Regions from separate parts of the Cupriavidus sp. GA3-3 genome, predicted to be linked through region 2. Evidence: riboswitches for the same ligand, from Rfam matches in the RefSeq annotation. Region 2 holds a riboswitch; the other holds the start of a gene.

Region 1 (11,104 bases), on a different contig from region 2:
GCCAATACCACGTACTCCGACAGCATGCCGGGACCCGGCACGCCCAGCGGCATGCTGCGGTGCGGCTGCACGCCATCGAGCCAGCTGGTGAAGAAGGTGCTGATCACGGCGTCGCCAGGGGCAAAGTCGGCTACACCATCGCCACTCGCCACCACCTCGCCGCGCATGTCCGACCCGGGAACCAGCGGCGGCTGCACGGGCATGCCCATGCCGTCCTGGATGATCAGCAGGTCGCGGTAGTTCAAGGCCACGGCATGGACCCGCACCAGCACCTCGCCGGGACCGGGCACGGGAATGGGCGCTTCGACGCGACGCAGGTTGTTGCGGCCGAAAGCGGACAGTTGCCAGCGCTGCATGGAGGAAGTCATGGGGTACTCCGGTCTGTTGAAAACGGTGAACCCACTATACTGATTCCCTACCAGCGCCATTGGGCAATCGATGTCCTTCTCATGTAGATCTTATGGAACCAATTACCCATGACCGGCTGGCCGGGATCTCCGCCTTCGTTGCCGCCGCGGAGGCCGGCAGCTTTGCCCAGGCCGCGGCGCGCCTTGGGCTGACGCGCTCGGCCATCGGCAAGGCCATCGCCCGGCTTGAGGCTCGCGTCGGCACGCGCCTGTTCGTGCGCACCACGCGCAGCCTGGCGCTGACCGACGATGGTCAGGCCTTCTACGAACGCTGTGCCCAGGCGCTGGAAGACCTGGATGCCGCCCAGCACATGCTGGAAGCCGGGCGCAGGGAAGTGGCCGGCCGCGTCCGCGTGAGTGCCCCGGTAGTGTTCGGCCGCCACCATGTGGCGCCGCTGCTGCTGGAGCTGGCAGACCGTCATCCGCAATTGCGGCTGGAAGGGAATTTCACCGACCGGCTGGCCGACTTCGCCGACGACGGCATCGACCTGGCCATCCGCAGCGGGCGCCTGCCGGACAGCGACATGCTGGTGGCACGTCCGCTGGGCATGCAGGCGATGGTGCTCTGTGCCGCGCCCGGCTACCTGCGCAAGCATGGCACGCCGGCCAGCATTGCCGACCTGGCCTCGCACCGCTGCCTCGTCTACATGCATGGCGGCCAGTCCGTGCCCTGGTCACTGGCCGGGCCCGACGGCAATATCGCGCGGCCTGAGCTGGCTCACCGTCTCGGCTTTGACGATATCGACACCATCGCCGCGGCAGCCATACGAGGCGCGGGCCTGGTCAATGTCCCCTTGTGGCTGGTGCGGGAGCCGCTGGACCAGGGCACGCTGGTGCGCGTGCTGCCGCAAGCCTCGGTGATCCGGACCCCGCTGCACCTGGTGTGGCCGCGCACCCGTTTCCTGCCGCACAAGCTGAGGGTGACGATCGATTTGCTGGTGGAGGCGATTCCCGGGGTGCTGGCGCTGGATTGAAGCCGGCGGCGCAAGCCGCCCGCTATCCCTTCACCGCAAACCCGTACAACGCTGCCGCGTTCCGCCACCGGAGCGCAGCGGACAAGGCCGCGCCGGCCTCCTCGCTGTCACCGGGCGCCCCTTGTCCCGGCCATGCGGCAAGCATCCGGCACTCGTCGACCCGAGCCGGCGCCTCGTGGTTGGTCCATGGCCAGTCGCTGCCCCACAGCAAGCGGTCATCGCCCACGACTTCGCGCCATCTCTGCGCAAGCCCGTGCCAGTCCTGAGGGGATGCAAGCCGGTACGGCGCGCTGATCTTCACCCAGACCTGGCGGCGCGCGCGCACGGCAGAGGCCACGTCAAAGATCGCGTCCGCGGTTCCTGCGGGGCCGGGCCGGCCAAAGTGGTCAAGCACGACCGGCGCGCCGGTATCGCCAAGGGCCGCGTCAAGCTGTGCCAGCACCATGGCGCCATCGCCGTTGCGGGTATGGAGCTCGACATGCCAGCCGAGCCCGGCGATCCTGGAGAACAGCCCGCGCCACGGCACGGTGGCGATGCGCTGCCAGTCCGGATCGCCGTACAGGTTCAGGCGGATGCCCCGCACGCCGGCCGCGTGCAACGTAGCCAGTTCCGCATCCGTTACCTCAGGGCCGACCACCGCGACGCCGCGCAAGCGCCCGGGCATGGCCTGCAGCGCGGCCAGCAGCGCCGCATTGTCGGTGCCGAGAAAGCTGGTCTGCACCACCACCCCATACATGTCCCCCAATCCGGCAAGCCGGGCGTGCCAGTCCTTCAGGTCAGCGGCATAGGGCGGCCGGTAGCGGGCCGATGGCACGGCCGCTCCGGCATCGAAGACGTGGAAGTGGGTATCCACCAGCGGCAAAGCGCGCTTGCTCATCAGTCAGCCCCTCCGTGGCGCGGCTCAGTGGCGCGGGTATATCCGGATATGGCATCCGTATCCGCGTCAGTATTCTAGTCCTCTAGATGACATCGACATCAATTTAGCACGGGTTCGGCATGCCAGACAACGCGCTGCTCCAGACTACAACCACCGCCGCTGGCCTGAGCCGCTACGGCCAGATCGCGGCGGAACTGCAGGCAAATATTGTTTCGGGCGCGTGGACGCCCGGCAGCGCCATCCCTGCGGAAGGCGCGCTGGCCAGGGAGTTCGGCATTGCGCTGGGCACCATCCGGCAGGCCATCGCCGTGCTGGTCCAGCAGGGCCTGCTGGAGCGCGTGCAGGGCAAGGGCACCTTTGTGCGCAAGGGACTGAGCGGGGCCAGCCTGATGCGGTTTTTCCGCTTCGGCGGCGTCGATGGCGCGCCGGCGGTGCCGCGCTCGGAAATCCTGTCGTGCCGCGCCGTGCGCCTGGACAAGGCCATGGCAACCCGCTTCGGGCTGCCGACCGGCGCGCGCGGGCTGGCGATCTCGCGCCGCCGCTGGCTGGAGGACACGCCCCGGCTGCTGGAATCGATCTGGCTGCCGCTGCCGCGCTGCGAAGCCCTGCAGCAACTCCCGCCGGCGCAATGGGGCGACCTGCTCTACCCGCTGCTGGGCAGCGCCTGCGGCATCACGGTCCATCGCGCCGTTGACGAAGTGACCTTCCGCACGCTGGCAGCAGACGAGGCCGCCTTGCTGGACCTGCCGGATGCGCATCCGTGCGCGGTCGTGACCCGGCATGCCTTCGACCTGGGCGGCAACTGCATCGAATACCGGCTGACGCGGGGCGACGCCTTTGCCTTTCGCTATACCGCGGACGTCCGCTGACGGACCGCACCCGAGGAGACAGACCCATGCACGCACGCCACGCGATCGCCGCCACGGTCGCTGCCATGATCGCCACCACCACGCTGGCGCAGGCCGCCGACACCGCCGCGGCCTGGCCGGCACGGCCCATCACGATCGTGGTGACATATCCGCCGGGCGGCGGCGCGGACCTGATGGCACGGCTGATCGCGCCGGGCCTCGGGCGCGAGCTGGGCCAGACCGTCGTCGTCGAGAACCGCCCGGGTGCCGGCGGGCAGATCGGTGCCGCCTATGTCGCCAAGGCGGCACCGGACGGCTACACGATGATGGTCGATGCCTCCTCTTATGCGGTGAATCCCAGCCTCTATCCGCGCCTGCCCTACGATCCGGACAAGGCCTTCCGGCCGGTCGGCGTGCTGGCGCGCTATCCCAACGTGCTGGTGGCCACGGCGGGCTTCCCCGCCAGCAAGGTCAGCGACGTCCTGGCCATGGCCAGGCAAAAGCCAGGCTCGGTCGCCTTTGCGTCCTCGGGCAATGGCTCGGCGCAGCATCTGGCCGGCGTGCTGTTCGAGCAGCGCGCGGGGGTCGATCTACTGCATGTGCCCTACAAGGGCGGCGGCCCCGCCATGACCGATGTCATCGCCGGCCAGGTGCCGCTGTTCTTTGCCAACGTCGCTTCGAGCCTGCAGCACATCAAGGCCGGCAAGCTGAAGCCGCTGGCGGTGACCAGCCATGCCCGCACCCAGGCATTGCCGTCCGTGCCCACCATGCAGGAAGCCGGCGTGGCGAGCTACGAGGTCTATGAATGGAACGCGGCCTTCCTGCCCGCCGCAACGCCGGACCCGATCGCAGCGAAGCTCGCCGACGCCCTGCGGAAAGTCATGACCAGCCCCGAGATCCGGCAACGCGTGGCCGAGCTGGGCGGCGAGGTCGTGGCTGCGCCGCCAGCACAGGCACGGCAATTCATCGACGGGCAGGCCCGGCTATGGGCCAAGGTCATCCGGGACGGCAACATCAAGCCCGAATAGCACCAATTGGCACCGACTCTGCCCCACCACGGCCCAGCTACAGAACTTTGAGGAGAAATACATGACCCCGATAAATCCCCTTCGCCGCCATCTGCTCAAGACCACCGCCGCGCTGGGCGCGTGCGCGCTGGCACCAACACTGGCCCGCGCACAGGCCTGGCCGGCCAAGCCGATCCGGCTGGTGGTGCCGTTCGCGCCGGGCGGCAGCTCGGAGATCGTGGCGCGCTCCACCGCGGCGGAGCTGACCAAGCTGCTAGGCGTGTCAGTCTTCGTCGAGAACAAGCCCGGCGCGGCCGGCAATATCGCGATGGCCGAAGTCGCGCGCGCCGATGACAACCACACGCTGATCCTCGGCCATATCGGCACGCTGGCGGTCAATCCGTTTATCTTCCCGAAGCTGCCCTACGACCCCGTCAAGGACTTCCGCGCGATCTCGCTGCTGTCCAAGGTGCCGAGCCTGTACGTGGTCCACCCCGACGTGCCCGCGAAGAACCTGAAGGAGTTCGTGGCGCTGGCCAAGAGCAAGCCTGGCAAGCTGAACTACGGTTCGGCCGGCAACGGCAGCGCCGGCCACCTGGCCTTTGAATACCTGAAAGCCGCGAGCGGCACCTTCATCACCCATGTGCCGTATCGCGGCAGCGGCCCGCAGATCACTGACCTGCTGTCCGGAAGGCTGGACGCGGCCGCGGTCGGCGCGCCGGCGATCATCCAGTTCATCAAGGCCGGCAAGGTGCGCTGCATCGCCACCGGCACGACCCAGCGCATTGCCCAGCTGCCTGACGTGCCAACGGTTGCGGAACAAGGCTATCCCGGCTTCGAGATGACGCAGTGGTATGGCCTGCTGGCACCGGCATCTCTGCCCCAGGCGGCCGCCGACAAGCTGGCGGACGCCACCGTGAAAGCAGTGAAGAGCAAGTCGTCGGTCGAGCGCCTGAGCGCGGATGCGGCGATTGTGGTGGGCGACACGCCGGCGGAGTTCTCGCGCTTTATCGCGCAGGAGCAGCAGCGCTGGAAGCCCATCATTGCGCGCGCTGGGATCAAGCCGGATTGAGCGGACAGCCGCTCCCGGCACAGCCTCAGCCGGCGATGCCAGCCCAGCGCAGGTGCTTGCCCCAGTCGGCGTCGCTGATCACGCCGGACACGCCCTGCCGCTGGCCATCGGCGCGATAGAAGTAGGTGCGCGGCATCTCGCCCATCCAGTCCGGATCGACCGCATAGCGCAGCCGCTCCTGCGGCTCGTGCCCGAACACCCACGCGTTGCGCGTGAGCCTGACGCGCTGGAGCAGTTGCTGCACCTGTGGCAGCGCGTCGGGGTTGTCCGTCGCCAGCGTGACGACGCGCAGGTTTGGATGCTGCGCGCGCAGCTTGCCGATGGTGTCGAAGTTGCGCTTGCAATAGACGCAGTCGAGCGACCACACCACCAGCACAAAGGGCTTGCCCTGCTGGCTGGCTGCGAGCTGGGCGGCGCTGGCCGATGCGAACACGGCAACGCGCTCGGCCGGTTGACTGCCGGCATTGGCGGCAGTCATCGCCAGGGTCAGGACTGCAGCGGCGAGCAGCTTGCGGCGGGATGGCATCATGCGCCCTCCTTGCCCAGCGGGAACACCTGGAAGCCCTCGGCCTCGGTACGCCACAGCACGTAGGCGCGGCCGGCGTGCTGCAGCAGGTGCGGCTGGTCCGAGTCGCGCTCCGTGCCGGCCAGCTTGCGCGTCTGCCAGGTCTTGCCGCCATCGTGCGACAGCATGGCGGACAGCCGTGTCTGCCGGCCGTCGAACGATTTCCAGGCCACCGCGATCTCGTTGTCGTTCAGCGCGACGATGTCGGCATGCTGCGCACGCGGATCATCCAGCGGGCGCTGTGCCTGCAGCTTGCCGTCCTTCCAGCGCCCCACCGAGACCGTGGGCTTGCCTTCGCGCACGTTGAACCAGATCATGTGCACCGTGCCATCGGGCGCCACCGAAGCGCCGGGGCCGTGGTGCGGACAGGCATCGATGCGCCAGTCGTCGAAGGTGGCGCGCTGCACCGGCGTGGCCTTGCCGTCGGTGCCCAGCAGCGCCAGCGCGTGGTCGCGCGCGTTGGGCGGGAATACATGGCGCCACAGCGCCAGCATCTTGCCGTCGGGCGTGGGCGACAGCGCGATGCGGCAGCATTCGCACGATTGGTCGGCGACCTTGTAGTCGCCCTGGAAGGTCTTGCCGTGATCGGCCGAGACCGCGTAGTAGACCGCGGCGCCGGCGTACGGCTGCTTGCGCGCCTCGGCGGCAACCACGTCGCGCTTGTCGATCCAGCTGACGAAGACGCGCCCGGCATTGTCCACCGCGATGGCGTCGAAGCGGTGGGCGATCTGGTCGCGGTTGGCATGCACCGTCAGCGGTTCGGCGAAGGACTTGCCGCCATCGGTGGAGCGCGCAAAGCGGATAAAGCCGGTCCACGGCTTGGGCAGCGGCTGGGTCCAGGTGACGAAGATATCGCCGTCGCGCCCGGTGGCGACCTTGGGCCGGCTTTCGTGATCGGCGGCGACCTGCTCCGGCACGCTGTTGACATGCTGCGCCGGCCCGAAGCTGCGGCCGTAGTCGGTCGATGCACGTACCGCGACGTAAGGGCCGTCCTTGTAGGCGACCCATAGCTTGCCGTTTCGATCGAACGCGGCGCCGGTGCCCAGCTCGCTCATCTTCGCGGCCTTGGCCTGCGCGCCGTGGCCGCTGTGATCGCCGTGCGTTTGCGCGGTCGCGGCCAGCGCGGCACCGGCCATCATCAGCCCGGCAACGATCAAGCGGAAACCGGGGCGAACGCCTTGCATGGTTGTGGTCAGCCTGTTCACGTGCTCAGAAGGAGAGTTTCGCCTCGGCGTAGAACGTCCGGCCCGGATACGGGTGATAGACGTAGTAGCGCTGGTCGGTAAGGTTGTCGATGCCAAGCCCGAGGCGCACGTTCTTCGCGGGCCGGTACGTCAGCTTGACGTCAAAGGTCAGGAAGCTGCTGGTGCCGCCGAAGGTGTCGGGGTTGACGTCGGAATTGTCGAGCGTATTGTACTGCCGCCCCGAATAGGTCATGGCCAGCGTGCCGGCCCAGGCCGGCGTGATGCGATAGGTGCCCATCAGGTTGGCCCGCCACCTGGGGATGCGGTAGAAGTACTTGCCCACCGAGGCCGGGTTGATGGCGTTCTCAAGCGTCTTCGAATGGTTGTAGGCCCCGCTGGCCGACAGGTCGAAGCCGCTGACGAACACATCGCGCGCGTCATAGGCCAGCTCGATGCCGCGGGTGCGCACGCGGTCGACGTTCTGAAAGCTGGTGACAGTCGGGAATACCGTGGTGTTGGTCTGGCTGACCAGGGCATCGCGGATATCGTCCTCATACACCGAGACCCGGAAGTACGACGAATCCAACGTGCGCTCGAAGGTCAGGTCCTTCGAGAACGATCGCTCGGGCTGCAGGTTGGGATCGTTGTTGATCAACGCGGTCCCGGTGATGCGGCCCTGGAACAGCTCGCTGACAGTCGGGTAGCGATAGGCCTGGCCAAGCGACAGCCGGCCCAGCCAGTCCTGCCCGAATGCCTTCTCCAGCGCCAGCTTGGGCGACCAGTTGGATTCGCTGCGCACCGGGTAGCCGATATCCACGCCGGGCTGGCTGCGGCTGCCGTCATAGGCGCGCCAGTGTTCGTAGCGCACGCCGGGGATCAGCTTCCAGTCCTCGGCAAAGTACCAGGCGTCTTGCGCATACAGCGCCTGGGTCTCGGTCTTGCCGGCAAAGGCGTTGCTGAAGGCGCTGATGGTGGTCGCCTGCCAGTCCGAGGTGTTGTAGGTGGTGTTGCTCAGCCGGTAATTGTCATAGTGGTAGCCGAACGTGACCCAGTGCCCGCCCTGCAGCTGCCGCGGGCGGTAGTCGGCCTTCAGGTCGAGCGTGCGCCAGCCGGTGCCGTCGCCATAGGTCACCGTGCCCGGCCCGCTGCCGACGGTGTTGGCGCTGCGGCTGATGTCCTTGCTGACATCGAACAGCGACGCCACGCCCGAGAAATTCCAGCCGGTCTCGTTGCGCGTACGCAGCGACAGGCCATAGAGCCAGCGCGCGTCCTCGCCATTGCTCGGGGCAAAGGCGTTGGCGGGAATCACATAGCGATAACCGCCGATATTCACGGGACCGCTCGACACAACATTGCCATCGGCATCGCGCAGGTAGCTGCCGGTGGCACTGGAGCGGTCCTGCTGCCAGTAGGCCGCGGTGAACTGCGCCTGCAGGGTATTGGTGATGTCGTAGCCGAGCTTGAGCTTGAGCTGGTCCTGCACGGTATGCGTGACGCCCTCGCTGTTCACGCCCATCACCACGCGCTCGCGGCCGGTCTGGTCCTGGTCGAAGTGCGCGCCGGTGACCGGCTTGTCGGCGGAAGTGGCACGGGCCGTGGAGCGCGCCGCGGTATAGAAACTCAGCGGCTGGCTCTTGCTGTCCTGCCGGTCCACGCTGACCAGCCACGAGAACGGGCCGACGCGGTCGCCCACATAGGCGTTGGCGTGGACCCCATTGAAGTTGTCGTGCGTGCCATACAGGCTGAAGCGCTGCGTGAACAGCTGCACGCTGGCATCGCCCTCGAACTTCTCCGGCGTGCGCGTGGTGATCAGCACCGTCGCGCCCAGCGAGTTGCCGGGATACAGCGCCGAATACGGGCCGTACAGCACATCCATGCGCTCGATCTCGGCGCTGTTGACCAGCGACCAGCGCGGCGGGAAGCTGAAGTCCGATCCCAGCAGGTTGGACAGCAGCAGGCCGTCCGCATAGACCAGCCCCCGCGCCGACTGGCGCGAACTGGTGCTGCGCACCGAGATGATCGAATTCATATCGCCGATGAAGCGCTTGCGTACGGCGAGGTTGGGCGCGTACTTGAGGGCGTCTTCCGTGTTCACCACATTGAAGTCGGCCATGCGGCGGCGGCTGATGCCGTAGGACGGCGAGGGCGTGTTGGGCGGTATGGCCGGCGTCTCGGCGCGCTCCGACTTGGCCGAGACCACCACCTCCTGCAGCGGCTCGGGCGCGTCCACCACCTGGGCGGCGGCGACGGCGGGGCCCATCAGCACCGCCGAAACGGCCAGTGCAATGCGATTCTTCTTCACTGGAAAACCTTGTTGTCGTCTTTTTCGACTCACTCCACCTGAGCGCAGCATACGGCGCCTCTCCCCGAGAGCGAGCGCTGACATTTTATGGGGCACGGGGGCGCAGGCCGATGCGACATAGCGACGCGGGCGGCAGGCTGCCTAAGCGTTAACCCGCATATCCAACGTCGAGCCTTGTCACTACATTGCCCGGATTGGCGTCAAGCCAATGTGATGCAGGGAGAGACTGTCGCGGCGCCCGCCGCGGACAGCGCCGAAGGAGCAACCGCCCCGGAAACTCTCAGGCAAAAGGACCGGCATCACCAGTCAGTGCACTCTGAAGAATGCCGGACGCTATCGTCCGCCGGCATACCGAAGGAGCAAGCGCGCCCCGCCCTCGCGGCCGGGTGGCGTGAATCTCTCAGGTCCAGAACAGAGGGGGCGTCCGCCACGCATATTGCGTCCGGGCTCCCACCATCGACGTTCCTGGAACCTGCAGATCATGAAATCAATCGCTGTCATCGGCGGTGGCATCACGGGTGTCACCACGGCCTACGCGCTGGCCCGGCGCGGATTCTCCGTCACGCTGTTCGAACGGCACCGCTATGCCGCCATGGAGACCTCGTTCGCCAACGGCGGCCAGTTGTCGGCCTCCAACGCCGAGGTCTGGACCCACTGGTCGACCCTCGTCAAGGGCATGAAATGGATGCTGCGCAACGACGCCCCGTTGTTGGTCAATCCCCGGCCCAGCTGGCACAAGCTGTCCTGGTTCGCCGAGTTCATCGCCGCGATCCCCCACTACCGCCGCAACACCATCGAGACCGCGCGCCTGGCCATCGCGGCGCGTGAGCACCTGTTCGCCTGGGCGGCGCAGGAAGGCATCGATTTCGACCTGAAGAAGGAAGGCATCCTCCATATCTACCGCGACAAGACCGGCTTCGAGCATGCCGGCCGGGTCTCGGCACTGCTGGCGCAGGGCGGGCTGGAACGGCGCGCCGTGACGCCCGAGGAGATGCGCGCGATCGAGCCGACGCTGGCCGGCTCGTACTACGGCGGCTACTTCACCGAGAGCGATTCCACCGGCGACATCCACAAGTTCACCAGCGGCCTGGCCGCAGCCATCGATCGGCTGGGCGTGCGCTGCCTGTACGGCCAGGACGTGCGGGCGGTGAAGACCGACGGCAGGCGCGCCACCGTGACCGTGCAGGACGGAGCCGACACGGCCACCTCCACCTTCGACGGCGCCGTGATCTGCGCCGGCACCGCCAGCCGCGCACTGGCCGCGGGGCTGGGCGACCGCGTCAACATCTATCCGGTCAAGGGCTATTCAATCACGGTCAACCTGACCGATGAGGCCAGCCGCGCCGCCGCACCGGTGGTCAGCCTGCTCGACGACGAAACCAAGCTGGTCACCAGCCGCCTGGGCGACGACCGCTTCCGCGTGGCCGGCACCGCCGAGTTCAACGGCTACAACCGCGATATCCGCGCCGACCGCATCCGCCCGCTGGTGGAATGGGTGCAGCAGTGCTTCCCCGGCGTCAGCACGCGCAGCGTGGTGCCTTGGGCCGGGCTGCGGCCGATGATGCCGGATATGCTGCCGCGCGTGGGGCGCGGGCGTGCGGCATGCATCTTCTACAACACCGGGCATGGGCACCTGGGGTGGACTTTGTCGGCGGTGACGGCGGATATGGTGGCAGGGGTTGTCGACCAGCATCTCGGCGCGAGGGTGGCAGTCGCGGCGGGTGCGCCGATGGCATTGGCCAAGGCTTGAGTTCGCGGGTGTTTTCTCCCCTCTCCCATTTGTAAGATAGGGCCACCGTGCTCGAACAGCGCCGCGCCATGATGGAATCATGGCGCGGCGCATGTATACGCTTGAAAAATAGTGGATT
Region 2 (11,104 bases):
TGCCGGTCCCCACTGGAAACCGGTTAGCCCGCCAAAGTTGAACTGCGCATACGGGCCATACCATTCCAGCAGCCGGCCGCCCGGCGTGACATAACGCAGGCCCGGCACCACGCCGATCATGCGGTCCTTGCCGCCGGCAAACTCGGTGGTAGAGCCAATGCCAAGCCCGGCCATATTGGGGAGCGAACCCGGCAGGCTCAGCGGCGCAGCGGACACCGAGGTTGCTGCGCCGGCGAGCAGCAGTGCTGCCAGCACGCCGCCCAGCTTGCGCAGGGGCGTTGTCGAAATTGCCATGGTGGTTTCCGGGAGCGCGGCACACGGCCCGCCGCGCGAGATTGCGTGGATCGAGTGAATCTATCAGCACTGTCGCGCGGCACGGCGAGGTGCGTGCTGAGAGTTTTCAGGGCGCGATTTAAAGCCGCGCCCGCTGTGCTGACCCGCTGATGTGAAATGTTCCGGCGCGGTTCGGGCACGCTGCGCGCAGCCGACGGCAGCCGCATCATGTTCCAGCGCATCGGCAACAGCACCCTGGCGCTGGTCGACTACTTCTCCGCCGCCGACCTGCTGCTGCGCACTGCGTTGCACCTGAGCGCCGTGCTGGCCGCCAGCGCGCTGGCGCTGGCGTTGCTGTTGTGGGTCACCTTGCAGGGCATCGGCAAGCTGTTCTCGCACTGCCTGGCGCGCGGCGAAGCGCTGCGCGCGCTGCCCGAGACCGACTCGCTGACGGGCCTGACCAACCGCCGCGAGTTCGAGGCGCGCTTCGGCATCGAGTACGAGCACTGCCTGCGCGACAAGACGCCGATGTCGATGCTGATGATCGATATCGACCGCTTCAAGCGCATCAACGACAACTGGGGCCACGCCAGCGGCGAACGCGGGCTGCGGAAGCTGGCCAGTGTCGTCGCACTAAACTTCGGGAGGAATTTTGGCGCGCCCGGCTGGGATCGAACCAGCAACCCCTGCCTTCGGAGGGCAGTACTCTATCCATTGAGCTACGGGCGCACAGGACGGTTTTGCAACCGGTTTGTGGGTACAGCGGTTGCGGCGGGCGAGTGCCGCCGCAGGAAAGTCGCATAGGATACCGCGTTTGCCCCGTGCCGTCCATGCGGGCCCGCCAGGGGCTTTAGGGAACGTCTCGCAACCGCCGCTTTTTGGCACTGGCGGGGGGCCTTTGGCGCTATAATCGCCAGCTATTTGCGTCAAATCGTGCCCGCCACACCGCCGATGCAATGAGTCGACCGGGGTCAAGGCCGCGCGGCTTGTTGTCGGCGACAATCAGGTCCGGTCCGGGAGACAGTCCGCAGCGCGCAAATAGCAACAGACCCAAGTCAGGCAAGGGCCGCAGCCAGCACGGGCGGTCCGCATGGGGCCGGACAGCGGTCAGCGAGTGACCAAGACCGGGCCAGAATAAGCAAGCCGAGCGTAAGCGGCCAGAAGGTTTCCTGCAAAACTGAGAGTTCTGTATGAGCGACGTCCACAACGAACACGACGAACACGAGTCTCCCATCAAGACCCCGAAGCAACTGATCGCAGTTGTGATCGCGGCTTTCCTGGTGCCGATCATCGTGATCATTCTGCTGGTCAACTTTGTCGGACACGGCTCGACTGAAAGCGCCGGCGCCGCCACCACGGCGGAAGCCGTCAACGACCGCATCAAGCCGGTTGCCTCGCTCGAAATCAAGGATCCCAACGCGCCGCGCGTCTTCAAGACGGGCGAGCAGGTCTACAAGGAAATCTGCGCCGCGTGCCACGCCACCGGCGCAGCGGGCGCACCCAAGTACGCCAACGCCGGCGACTGGACCGCGCGCATCGGCCAGGGCTTTGACGGCCTGATGAAGTCGGTGATAAACGGCAAGGGCGCGATGGCCGCGCGTGCCGGCACCACGCCGGACGACTACGCCGACTACGAACTGGCCCGTGCCGTGGTCTACATGGCCGACGCCGGCGGTGCCAAGTTCCCGGAACCGGCTGCCCCGGCTGCCGCCGCGCCGGCGACTGCCGCAGCCCCTGAAGCCGCCGCTCCGGCCGCCGGTGCCGCGCCTGCACCGGCAGCTCCCTCGGCAGCGGCCCCGGCAGCTGCTGCCGCCGCACCCGCTGCTGCGCCGGCCGCCTCGGCCGACGTGGGCAAGAAGGTCTACGAGCAGGTCTGCGCCGCCTGCCACGCCGCCGGCGTGGCCGGTGCGCCCAAGTTCGGCGACAAGGCCGCCTGGGCGCCGCGCCTGAAGGAAGGCATGGACGCGGTCCACAACTTTGCGCTCAAGGGCAAGGGCGTGATGCCGCCCAAGGGTGGCTACGCCGGCCCGGACGCCGACGTGATCGCCGCCTCGGACTACATGGCCAACGCCGCCAAGTAAGTCCGCCTGCTGCAAACAAAAAGCCCGCGCACATTGCGCGGGCTTTTTTTCGTCCGTACCGCTTGCGCGGCCGCTACACCACGCGCGAGTACCGCGCCCGCGGCACGAAGCGCACCGGCTGCGCGCCATCGTTGGCGGCAACGGCCTGGGCACCCGTGGACGCTGGCCGCGCGGCGTCTTCGCGCAGGTAGCGGTCGAACACCATCGCCACGCGCCGCACCAGCAGCCGGCCCAGCGGCGTCACGGTGATGCGGTCCGGCGCGCATTGCACCAGTCCGTCCGCGCCCAGCGCGGCGAGGTCGGCCAGTTCCGGCGCAAAGGCCGTGCCGAAGCGGATGCCGTGGCGCGCTTCCAGCGCCGGGATATCGAGCACTCCATTGCACATCAGGGCGCCGATGATCTCGCGCCGCAGGTGGTCGTCGGCGCTCATCGCCACGCCGCGCGCCAGCGGCAGGCGGCCGTGGTCGAGCGCGCCGTAGTACTCGTCCAGCGTGCGCGCATTCTGCACGTAGCGCCCCGCGATCGCGCCGATCGCGGAAATGCCGAGCCCGACCTGGTCGTAGCCGGCATGCGTTGAGTAACCCTGGAAGTTGCGCTGCAGCCGCCCTTCGCGCTGGGCCACGGCGAGGTCGTCGTCGGGCAGCGCGAAATGGTCCATACCTATGTAGACGTAGCCCTCGGCGCTCAGCCGCTCGATGGTGGAGACCAGGATGTCGAGCTTCTCGCCGGCGGGCGGCAAGGCGTTTTCATCGATGCGGCGTTGCGGCTTGAACACATGCGGCAGGTGCGCGTAGCTATAGACCGAGAGCCGGTCGGGGCGCAGCGCCAGCACCTGATCGATGGTGCGGCCAAAGCGCGCCGCGGTCTGGTGCGGCAGGCCGTAGATCAGGTCCAGGCTGACCGAGCGGAAACCCAGCGTGCGTGCGGCATCCACCACGGCGCGGGTCTCTTCGAAGGGCTGGATGCGATGGATGGCCTGCTGGACCTTGGGATCGAAATCCTGCACGCCCAGGCTGACGCGGTTGAAGCCCAGTTCGGCCAGCAGCGCCATGCGGGCGTGGTCGACGCGGCGCGGATCGATCTCGATCGAATGCTCGCCCTCGGCCGCCAGCTCGAAATGCTCATGCAGCAGCGCCATCACGCGGCGCATCTCGCCGGGGTCGAGGAAGGTCGGCGTGCCCCCGCCCCAGTGCGACTGCAGCACCTGGCGGCGCGGCCCGAGCCGGTCTGCCACCAGCGCCATTTCGCGGCCCAGGTAGTTGACGTAGCGGGCGCTGCGGCCATGGTCGCGCGTGATGATCTTGTTGCAGCCGCAGTAGTAGCAGATGTTCTCGCAGAACGGGATATGCAGGTACAGCGACAGCGGCGCCGGCGCGTCGGCGCGGCAGGCGGCCAGTGCGTCGTGGTACAGCGACAGGTCGGGGCCGTTGTGGAAGCGGTCGGCCGTCGGGTACGAGGTATAGCGCGGGCCGTTGCCGTCGATGCGGCCGGCCAGCGCACGGAAGTCGGACAGCGCGCGGCGGTCGGGCGCAGGGGAAGTTATGGCAGACGGGATCATGGGGGCGCGGGGGTATGAGTGTATGACGGCCCATCGTAGGGCCGCACCGCCGCCGACGCGTTGACCGCCGTCAAGCGCGGGCATTGGACCCTGCGGGCGGCAGGCGTCACATTGGTGTCATGTGCGGCGGATACGCTGCGCGCCACCGCCGGCCCGCGCGTCACCTGCCCCCTGCAATGCCAACTCCCGACCAGACTCCGATGTTTCCGCCGTACCTACCGCTGCGCAGGCACCTGGCAGCACCGGCCCGGCACCGGCGCCGCCTGCTTGCCGCCGCCGGCGCGGCCCTGGCCCTGCCCGCCTGGCCAGCACTGTCGCAGGCGCGCCGCACGATCGTGGTCGGCCACCTGCTCGACCGCGGCGGCGCACAAGCCGACCTTGCGCGCGACTACCTGGCCGGGGCCAAGGTCATGTTCGACGCCGTCAACGCCGGCAACGGCCCGGTGCGCATCGCGCACGTGGTCCGCGACGCCGATCCCGACCCGCGCCGCGCGCTGGCGCAGGCGGTGTCGCTGGCCGATACCGACCGCGCCGAGCTGCTGTTCGGCCCGGGCGACCGGCTGTTGCCGGCGCTGGCGGCATCGGCCGAGCTGGGCCGGCGCGGCGTGCAGATCGTGGCGCCGCTGTCGGGCCTTGCGCTGACGGCCGACAACGTCTGGTTCACCCGTGCCGACTACCAGGCCGAACTGGACGCGGCGGTACGCCAGCTGCGCAGCTACGGCATGACCAGCATCGCGCTGGCCCTGGCGCCGGACTTCGCCGCCCCGTCGCTGGCCCGGCTGGAGGCGCAGACCGGGACGCGCGCGGTGCCGCTCGACGCCAATCCCGAGGCCGCCGCCCGGCGCATCGCCGCCACCCGCCCGGGCGCGGTGATCGTGGCGGGCGATACCCTCGCCTACGCCGGACTGGGCCGCGCGCTGGCGGTGCAGGGCTGGTACGGTTTCCTGGTCGGGCTGTCGTCGGTCAGCGCCACCGCCGCGCGCGAAATCCTGGGCGCTGGCTACAACGGCGGCATGGTGCTGACCCAGGTCGCGCCCGGGCCGCAACAGGCCACGCTGCGGGTGGTGAAGGAACACGTGGCGCGCATGAAGCAATACCTGGATGAGCCGCCGTCGCCGGCCACGCTGGCCGGCTATATCGGCGCGGCATGGCTGGCGCGCGCGCTGGCCGGCCTGCGCGGCAGCGGCGCGGCCGAGATGCGGCGGGCACTGCAGGGGCGCGTGGACGTGGGCGATTTCCCGCTCGACTTCACGCACGGGCAGCGCGGCTCGCAGTACGTCACGCTGGCGGCGTCAGCCGCGCGGTAGGGACAGGCGCGCGGGCAGGCCGCCTTCGGGGCGGTTGCTCAGGGTCAGCTCGCCGCCATGGCGCGCGGCAATGTCGGCCGCGATCGACAACCCCATGCCGACCCCGCCGGTGGCGCGGCTGCGCGAGGATTCGACGCAGTAGAACGGCTCGAGCAGCACAGCCGCCATACCAGGTATGCCTGCACCCGGCGTCTTGTCAGCTGGTATGCCTTTGTATCGGGACTGTAGCGCCCCGTTCAGCCCGGGGCCGTCTTGCCGCCGGTTCCCAGCAGTGCCTTGAGCGCGCCGAGCCGGTCCTTGGGGCTCATCGCCGGGGTTTCATCCACCGGCGCAGGCGCCTCCTCCAGCTTCATCTCGCCGATAAAGCGCGAAGGCTGGCACGAGTAGGTTTCGCGCGCACGCTTGCGCTTCTTGCACCAGCTGACATGCAGGCTGCGCTGGGCGCGGGTGATGCCGACATACATCAGCCGCCGCTCTTCCTCGATCTTCTCGTCGCTCATGTCCTCGTCTTCGCGGCAGTGCGGCAGGATGCCCTCCTCCACACCGACCAGGAACACGTGCGGATACTCCAGCCCCTTGGACGCATGCAGCGTGGACAGCCGCACCGCGTCGGGATCTTCCTCGCGGCCTTCCAGCATGCTCATCAGCGCCACGGTCTGGGTCAGCTCCAGCAGGTTCTTGCCTTCGCTGCCGAAGCCGTCGGCATTGTCGAAACCGGTGGCTTCCTCGCCCTCGGCGCCTTCGGGCTTGGTGCCCTTGCGCTTGAGCCAGTCCAGGAATTCCAGCGTGTTGGTCCAGCGCGACTGCGCCTGCCGTTCGTCGAAGCTGTCGTACAGGTAGGCCTCGTAGTGGATCCCTTCCATCAGGTCGTCCAGCACCACGGTGGCGGGATCCTTGGCCGCGCGGTCGGCCAGCCGTACCATCGATTCGCAGAACACGCGCAGCGGCTCCAGCTGGCGCGGCTGCAGCTTGCCTTCGATACCGCCCATCATCGCGGCCTCGAACAGCGACACCTTGGCCTGTCCGGCAAAGGTGCCCAGCACTTCCAGCGTGGTGTTTCCCACGCCGCGGCGCGGCGTGGTGATGGCGCGGATAAAGGCGGGATCGTCGTCGGGATTGGCAATCAGGCGCAGGTAGGCGCAGATGTCCTTGATCTCGGCCTTGTCGAAGAAGCTCTGGCCGCCTGAAAGCACATAGGGAATGCGCTCGCGCCGCAGGATCTGCTCAAACAGCCGCGCCTGGTGGTTGCCGCGATACAGGATGGCGTAGTCGCGGAACTGCGCGCGGCGCTCGAACTTGTGCGCGGACAGGCGGAACACCACCGACTCGGCCTCGTGCTCCTCGTCGTTCATCGGGTGGATGGCGATGGGGTCGCCCATGCCGTGCTCGCTCCACAGCTTTTTGTCGAACAGCTTGGGATTGTTGGCGATAACCGCGTTGGCCGCTTCCAGGATGCGCACGGTGGAGCGGTAGTTCTGCTCCAGCTTGATCACCTTCAGGTCCGGAAAATCGGTCTGCAGCCCGCGCAGGTTGTCCAGCGTGGCGCCGCGCCAGCCGTAGATGGCCTGGTCGTCGTCGCCCACCGCGGTAAAGGCCGGCGCGCGCAGGTGCGAGCCGCCCGCCAGCAGCTTGAGCAACTGGTACTGGCAGGCGTTGGTGTCCTGGTATTCGTCGACCAGGAAGTAGCGCAGGCGGTTCTGCCACTTGAGCTGCACCGCTTCATTGCGCGCGAACAGTTCGGCCGGCAGGCGGATCAGGTCGTCGAAATCCACCGCCTGGTAGGCATGCAGCGTGGCCACGTAGTTGCGGTAGACCAGCGCGGCCTGGTGCTCGTCGGCATTGGCGGCCTGCGCGATCGCTGCCTCCGGATCGACCATGCCGTTCTTCCACAGCGAGATCGTGCCCTGCACGCCGCGGATCAGCTTCTTGTCGGTGGTGCCGAGCTGCTCCTGGATCAGGCCGAAGCAGTCGTCCGAATCCATGATCGAAAACTGCGGCTTCAGGCCCACGTGCTCGGCCTCCATGCGCAGGATCTGCACCCCGAGCGAGTGGAAGGTACAGACCGTCAGCTGTTTGAGCGGAATGCGCTTGCCCTCGCGCGTAGTCTTGCCCTCCATCAGCTTGCCGATGCGCTCCTGCATCTCCTTGGCGGCCTTGTTGGTAAAGGTGACGGCGGCGATATGGCGCGGCTCGAAGCCCTTGTCCTCGATCAGATGCGCGATCTTCTGCGTGATCACCCGGGTCTTGCCGGAGCCCGCCCCGGCCAGCACCAGGCAAGGGCCGTCCAGGTAGCGGACGGCTTCGGATTGGGCGGAGTTCAGGCCATGGGTCATGCGTGGGATGCGGTTGGAGGCAGGGAAATCGGCAGGAACAGCGGAAGGCCAGGCGGGACACGCCAGCACCCAAGAAACGGGCACGGCGGCAAAGCTGCCGATGTTAACACGCTGGCCGCGGCAGGTCAGTCAGCGCAAGCCGCGTTGACACGGCCGGTTGTGTCAACGGCGTAACACTTCGTAAAGGCCGGAGCCAATCGCGCAACCAAACGCTCTAACTAGTATGTCCCCCTGGCCTGCGCGGCGGGGTTGACATGCTTGAATCATCACATCGGAGCCAATAATGAAAACCCTGCAGACTTTGACCAAGGTGACCCTGATCGGCGTGACCGTCGCGGCCTTTGCCGGTTGCGCGGATATGACCCCGAAGCAGCGTAATACCGCCATTGGCGCGGGCGCGGGCGCCGTGGGCGGCGCCATCCTCACCGACGGTAGCGCGCTGGGTACGCTGGGTGGCGCGGCCGTGGGCGGCGTGATCGGTAACGTTGTCACCGACGACAAGAAGAAGTAAGCCAGACCACCGCAGCGACAGGTACGGCAGGCTCCCCTGGCCCGTTTGACAAAGGCCGGGGCCTCCCGTACATTGCGCGCATCCGACCGGGAGAGCGCGCATCGCCTGCGCCGCCGAAGGGGTATCACCCGAAAACTCTCAGGCACCACGGACCGATCGGATCGGCATGCAATATGCACACGATGCATGCCGAACTCTGGAGAGCGGCACCCGCCATTCGTGGCGAGCGTGCCCACCGAAGGGGCGCACGAGGACGGGGTCCGGCAGGATCCGCCTTGTAATCTCTCAGGTATCGAGGACAGAGGGGTCATCCGCCGCAGCGGATTGCCACGCCACATTCAGGCGCGGCGAGCGTTGCGGCGGATGGCCCTTTTTTGTTTTCGCCAACCGAGACTGCCCCAGAGGATTCCATGACGCTCCAGGCCACGCCCCTCAACGCCATCCACCGCGCCCTCGGCGCCCGCATGGTTGATTTCGGCGGCTGGGACATGCCGGTCAACTACGGCTCCCAGATCGAAGAACACAATGCTGTGCGCACCGACGCCGGCATGTTCGACGTGTCGCACATGTGCGTGGTCGACCTCGCCGGCGCCAATACCCGCAGCTTCCTGCGCGGCCTGCTGGCCAACAATGTCGACAAGCTGCAGACCCCGGGCAAGGCGCTCTACTCCTGCATGCTGGATGAGAAAGGCGGCGTGATCGACGACCTGATCGTCTACTTCTTTGCCGAGGACCGCTTCCGCCTGGTCGTCAACGCCAGCACCGCGCTGGGCGACATCGAATGGATCCGCGCGCGCAATGCCGCCACCGGCAGCGATGTGACCATCACGCCGCGCCGCGAGGACGTTGCGCCTGCAGGCGTGCAGCCTCTGGCGATCGTCGCCGTGCAGGGGCCCAACGCCCGCACCAAAGTGTGGAGCACTTTCCCCTCGACCCAGCCGTCGGACACGCTCAAGCCCTTCAACGCCGCCGTGGTCCAGGACCCGGCCCTCGGCGAGATCATGGTGGCGCGCACCGGCTACACCGGCGAAGACGGCTTCGAACTGGTGGTGCCGGCCGAGAACGTCGCCGCCGTCTGGGAAAAGCTGAACGCCGCCGGCGTGCGCCCGGCGGGCCTGGGCGCGCGCGACACGCTGCGCCTGGAAGCCGGCATGAACCTGTACGGCCAGGACATGGATATCAACACCTCGCCGCTGGATGCGGGCCTGGCCTGGACCGTTGACCTGCAGAGCGAGCGTGACTTCACCGGCAAGGCGGCACTGGCCGCGGCCGGTTCGCGCCAGCAATTCCTCGGCCTGATCCTGCGTGACAAAGGCGGCGTCCTGCGCGCCCACCAGAAAGTGATCACGCCGGCCGGTGACGGTGAAATCACCAGCGGCACCTTCAGCCCGTCGCTGTCCCAGTCCATCGCCTTTGCCCGACTGCCCAAGGATGTCGCCGTGGGCGATACCGTGCAGGTGGAGATCCGCGACCGCAAACTCAACGCGACTGTGGTTAAACTGCCGTTTGTGCGTAATGGCAAGGCACTCGTGAGCTGAGGCTCATACCAACGGTCGCCCTCGCCTGCCGGCAGCTTCGCCGGGCAGGCATCACCCAACAAGAAACAAATCTGTATCCGGAGAACCTTCATGAATTTCCCCGCTGACCTCAAGTACACCGAGTCGCATGAGTGGGTACGCGTCGAAGCCGACGGCACGCTCACCATCGGCATCACCGACCATGCGCAGGACGCGCTGGGCGACATCGTCTTCCTGGAACTGCCCGAAGTGGGCAAGTCGGTCGGTGCCGGCGACGCGCTGGCAGTGGTGGAATCGGTAAAAGCCGCTTCCGACATCTACGCCCCCGTGGCCGGCGAAGTGATCGCCGTCAACGAGGCCGCCACGGCTGCCCCGGAGAGCGTCAACGCCGACGCCTTCGACGCGTGGCTGTTCAAGCTCAAGCCGGCCAACGGCGACGACGTCAACGGCCTGATGTCGGCCGACGCCTATAAGGCCAGCGTCGGCGCCTGACGCCGGCCGCGCCGGTCCATGGTTGGACCGGCCACTGCAGACTGACGCGCGCCGTCCCGGCTGACCACCGGCCGGCGCGCACCCCACGAGGTTCTTGCCAATGAACGCCCCGCTTCCCATGAACGCCGCCCAAGTGAACCGGCCCACGCTGGCCGAACTGGAGGCGCGCGACGCCTTCGCCGCCCGCCATATCGGCCCCGATACCCCCGAACAGCAGCACATGCTGAAGGTGCTCGGCTATGACAGCCGCGCCGCGCTGATCGACGCCGTCATCCCCGCCGCCATCCGCCGCCGCGACGGCATGCCGATGGGCGAGTTCACCGAGCCGCTGAGCGAGGAAGCCGCGCTGGCAAGGCTGCGCGGGCTGGCAGGCAAGAACAGGGTGCTGAAGAGCTTTATCGGCCAGGGCTACTACAACACCGTCACGCCCGGCGTCATCCTGCGCAATATCTTCGAGAACCCGGCCTGGTACACCGCCTACACGCCCTACCAGCCGGAAATCTCGCAAGGCCGCCTGGAAGCGATGCTGAACTTCCAGCAGATGGTCACCGACCTGACCGGGCTGGATATCGCCAATGCGTCGATGCTGGATGAAGGCACTGCCGCGGCCGAAGCCATGACGCTGCTGCAGCGCGTGAACAAGCACGATTCGAACACCTTCTACGTGGCCGACGACGTGCTGCCGCAGACGCTGGAAGTGGTACGCACGCGCGCGCTGCCGATGGGCATCGAAGTCAAGGTCGGCCCCGCCGCCGATGCCGCCGCGGCCAACGCCTTCGGCGTGCTGCTGCAGTATCCGGGCGTAAACGGCGACGTCAACGACTACCGCGCCATCGCCGACGCCGTGCACGCCGCCGGCGGCCTGGTGGTGGCTGCCGCCGACCTGCTGGCGCTGACGCTGATCGCCGCGCCTGGCGAATGGGGCGCCGACGTGGCCGTGGGCAACTCGCAGCGCTTCGGCGTACCGCTGGGCTTCGGCGGCCCGCACGCCGGCTATATGGCGGTGAAGGACGCCTTCAAGCGCTCGATGCC

What was found. A riboswitch is a leader RNA that binds a small molecule or an ion and turns the genes downstream of it on or off. The one in region 2 is predicted to bind glycine.
Region 1: linked by a shared signal. The riboswitch ahead of C265_RS28925 (D-amino acid dehydrogenase) and the one ahead of gcvT (glycine cleavage system aminomethyltransferase GcvT) in region 2 are both predicted to bind glycine.

The regions. Positions count from the first base shown of each region.
Region 1 is NZ_KB944504.1:83,393-94,496, forward strand. Features, by position in the region: gene C265_RS28880 (NAD(P)-dependent alcohol dehydrogenase) at 1-368, opposite strand, end outside; gene C265_RS28885 (LysR family transcriptional regulator) at 461-1,381, shown strand; gene C265_RS28890 (amidohydrolase) at 1,404-2,258, opposite strand; gene C265_RS28895 (GntR family transcriptional regulator) at 2,378-3,127, shown strand; gene C265_RS28900 (tripartite tricarboxylate transporter substrate binding protein) at 3,154-4,134, shown strand; gene C265_RS28905 (tripartite tricarboxylate transporter substrate binding protein) at 4,196-5,185, shown strand; gene C265_RS28910 (hypothetical protein) at 5,211-5,714, opposite strand; gene C265_RS28915 (sialidase family protein) at 5,711-6,934, opposite strand; gene C265_RS28920 (TonB-dependent receptor) at 6,960-9,287, opposite strand; glycine riboswitch at 9,444-9,542, shown strand; glycine riboswitch at 9,543-9,661, shown strand; gene C265_RS28925 (D-amino acid dehydrogenase) at 9,718-10,986, shown strand.
Region 2 is NZ_KB944486.1:49,867-60,970, forward strand. Features, by position in the region: partial or broken gene C265_RS20855 (MipA/OmpV family protein) at 1-294, opposite strand, end outside; partial or broken gene C265_RS33220 (diguanylate cyclase domain-containing protein) at 502-849, shown strand; tRNA gene C265_RS20865 (tRNA-Arg) at 927-1,002, opposite strand; gene C265_RS20870 (cytochrome c5 family protein) at 1,464-2,354, shown strand; gene hemN (oxygen-independent coproporphyrinogen III oxidase) at 2,428-3,912, opposite strand; gene C265_RS20880 (ABC transporter substrate-binding protein) at 4,089-5,219, shown strand; partial or broken gene C265_RS20885 (ATP-binding protein) at 5,205-5,399, opposite strand; gene C265_RS20890 (UvrD-helicase domain-containing protein) at 5,456-7,552, opposite strand; gene C265_RS20895 (glycine zipper 2TM domain-containing protein) at 7,836-8,063, shown strand; glycine riboswitch at 8,141-8,228, shown strand; glycine riboswitch at 8,250-8,375, shown strand; gene gcvT (glycine cleavage system aminomethyltransferase GcvT) at 8,474-9,601, shown strand; gene gcvH (glycine cleavage system protein GcvH) at 9,692-10,072, shown strand; gene gcvP (aminomethyl-transferring glycine dehydrogenase) at 10,173-11,104, shown strand, end outside.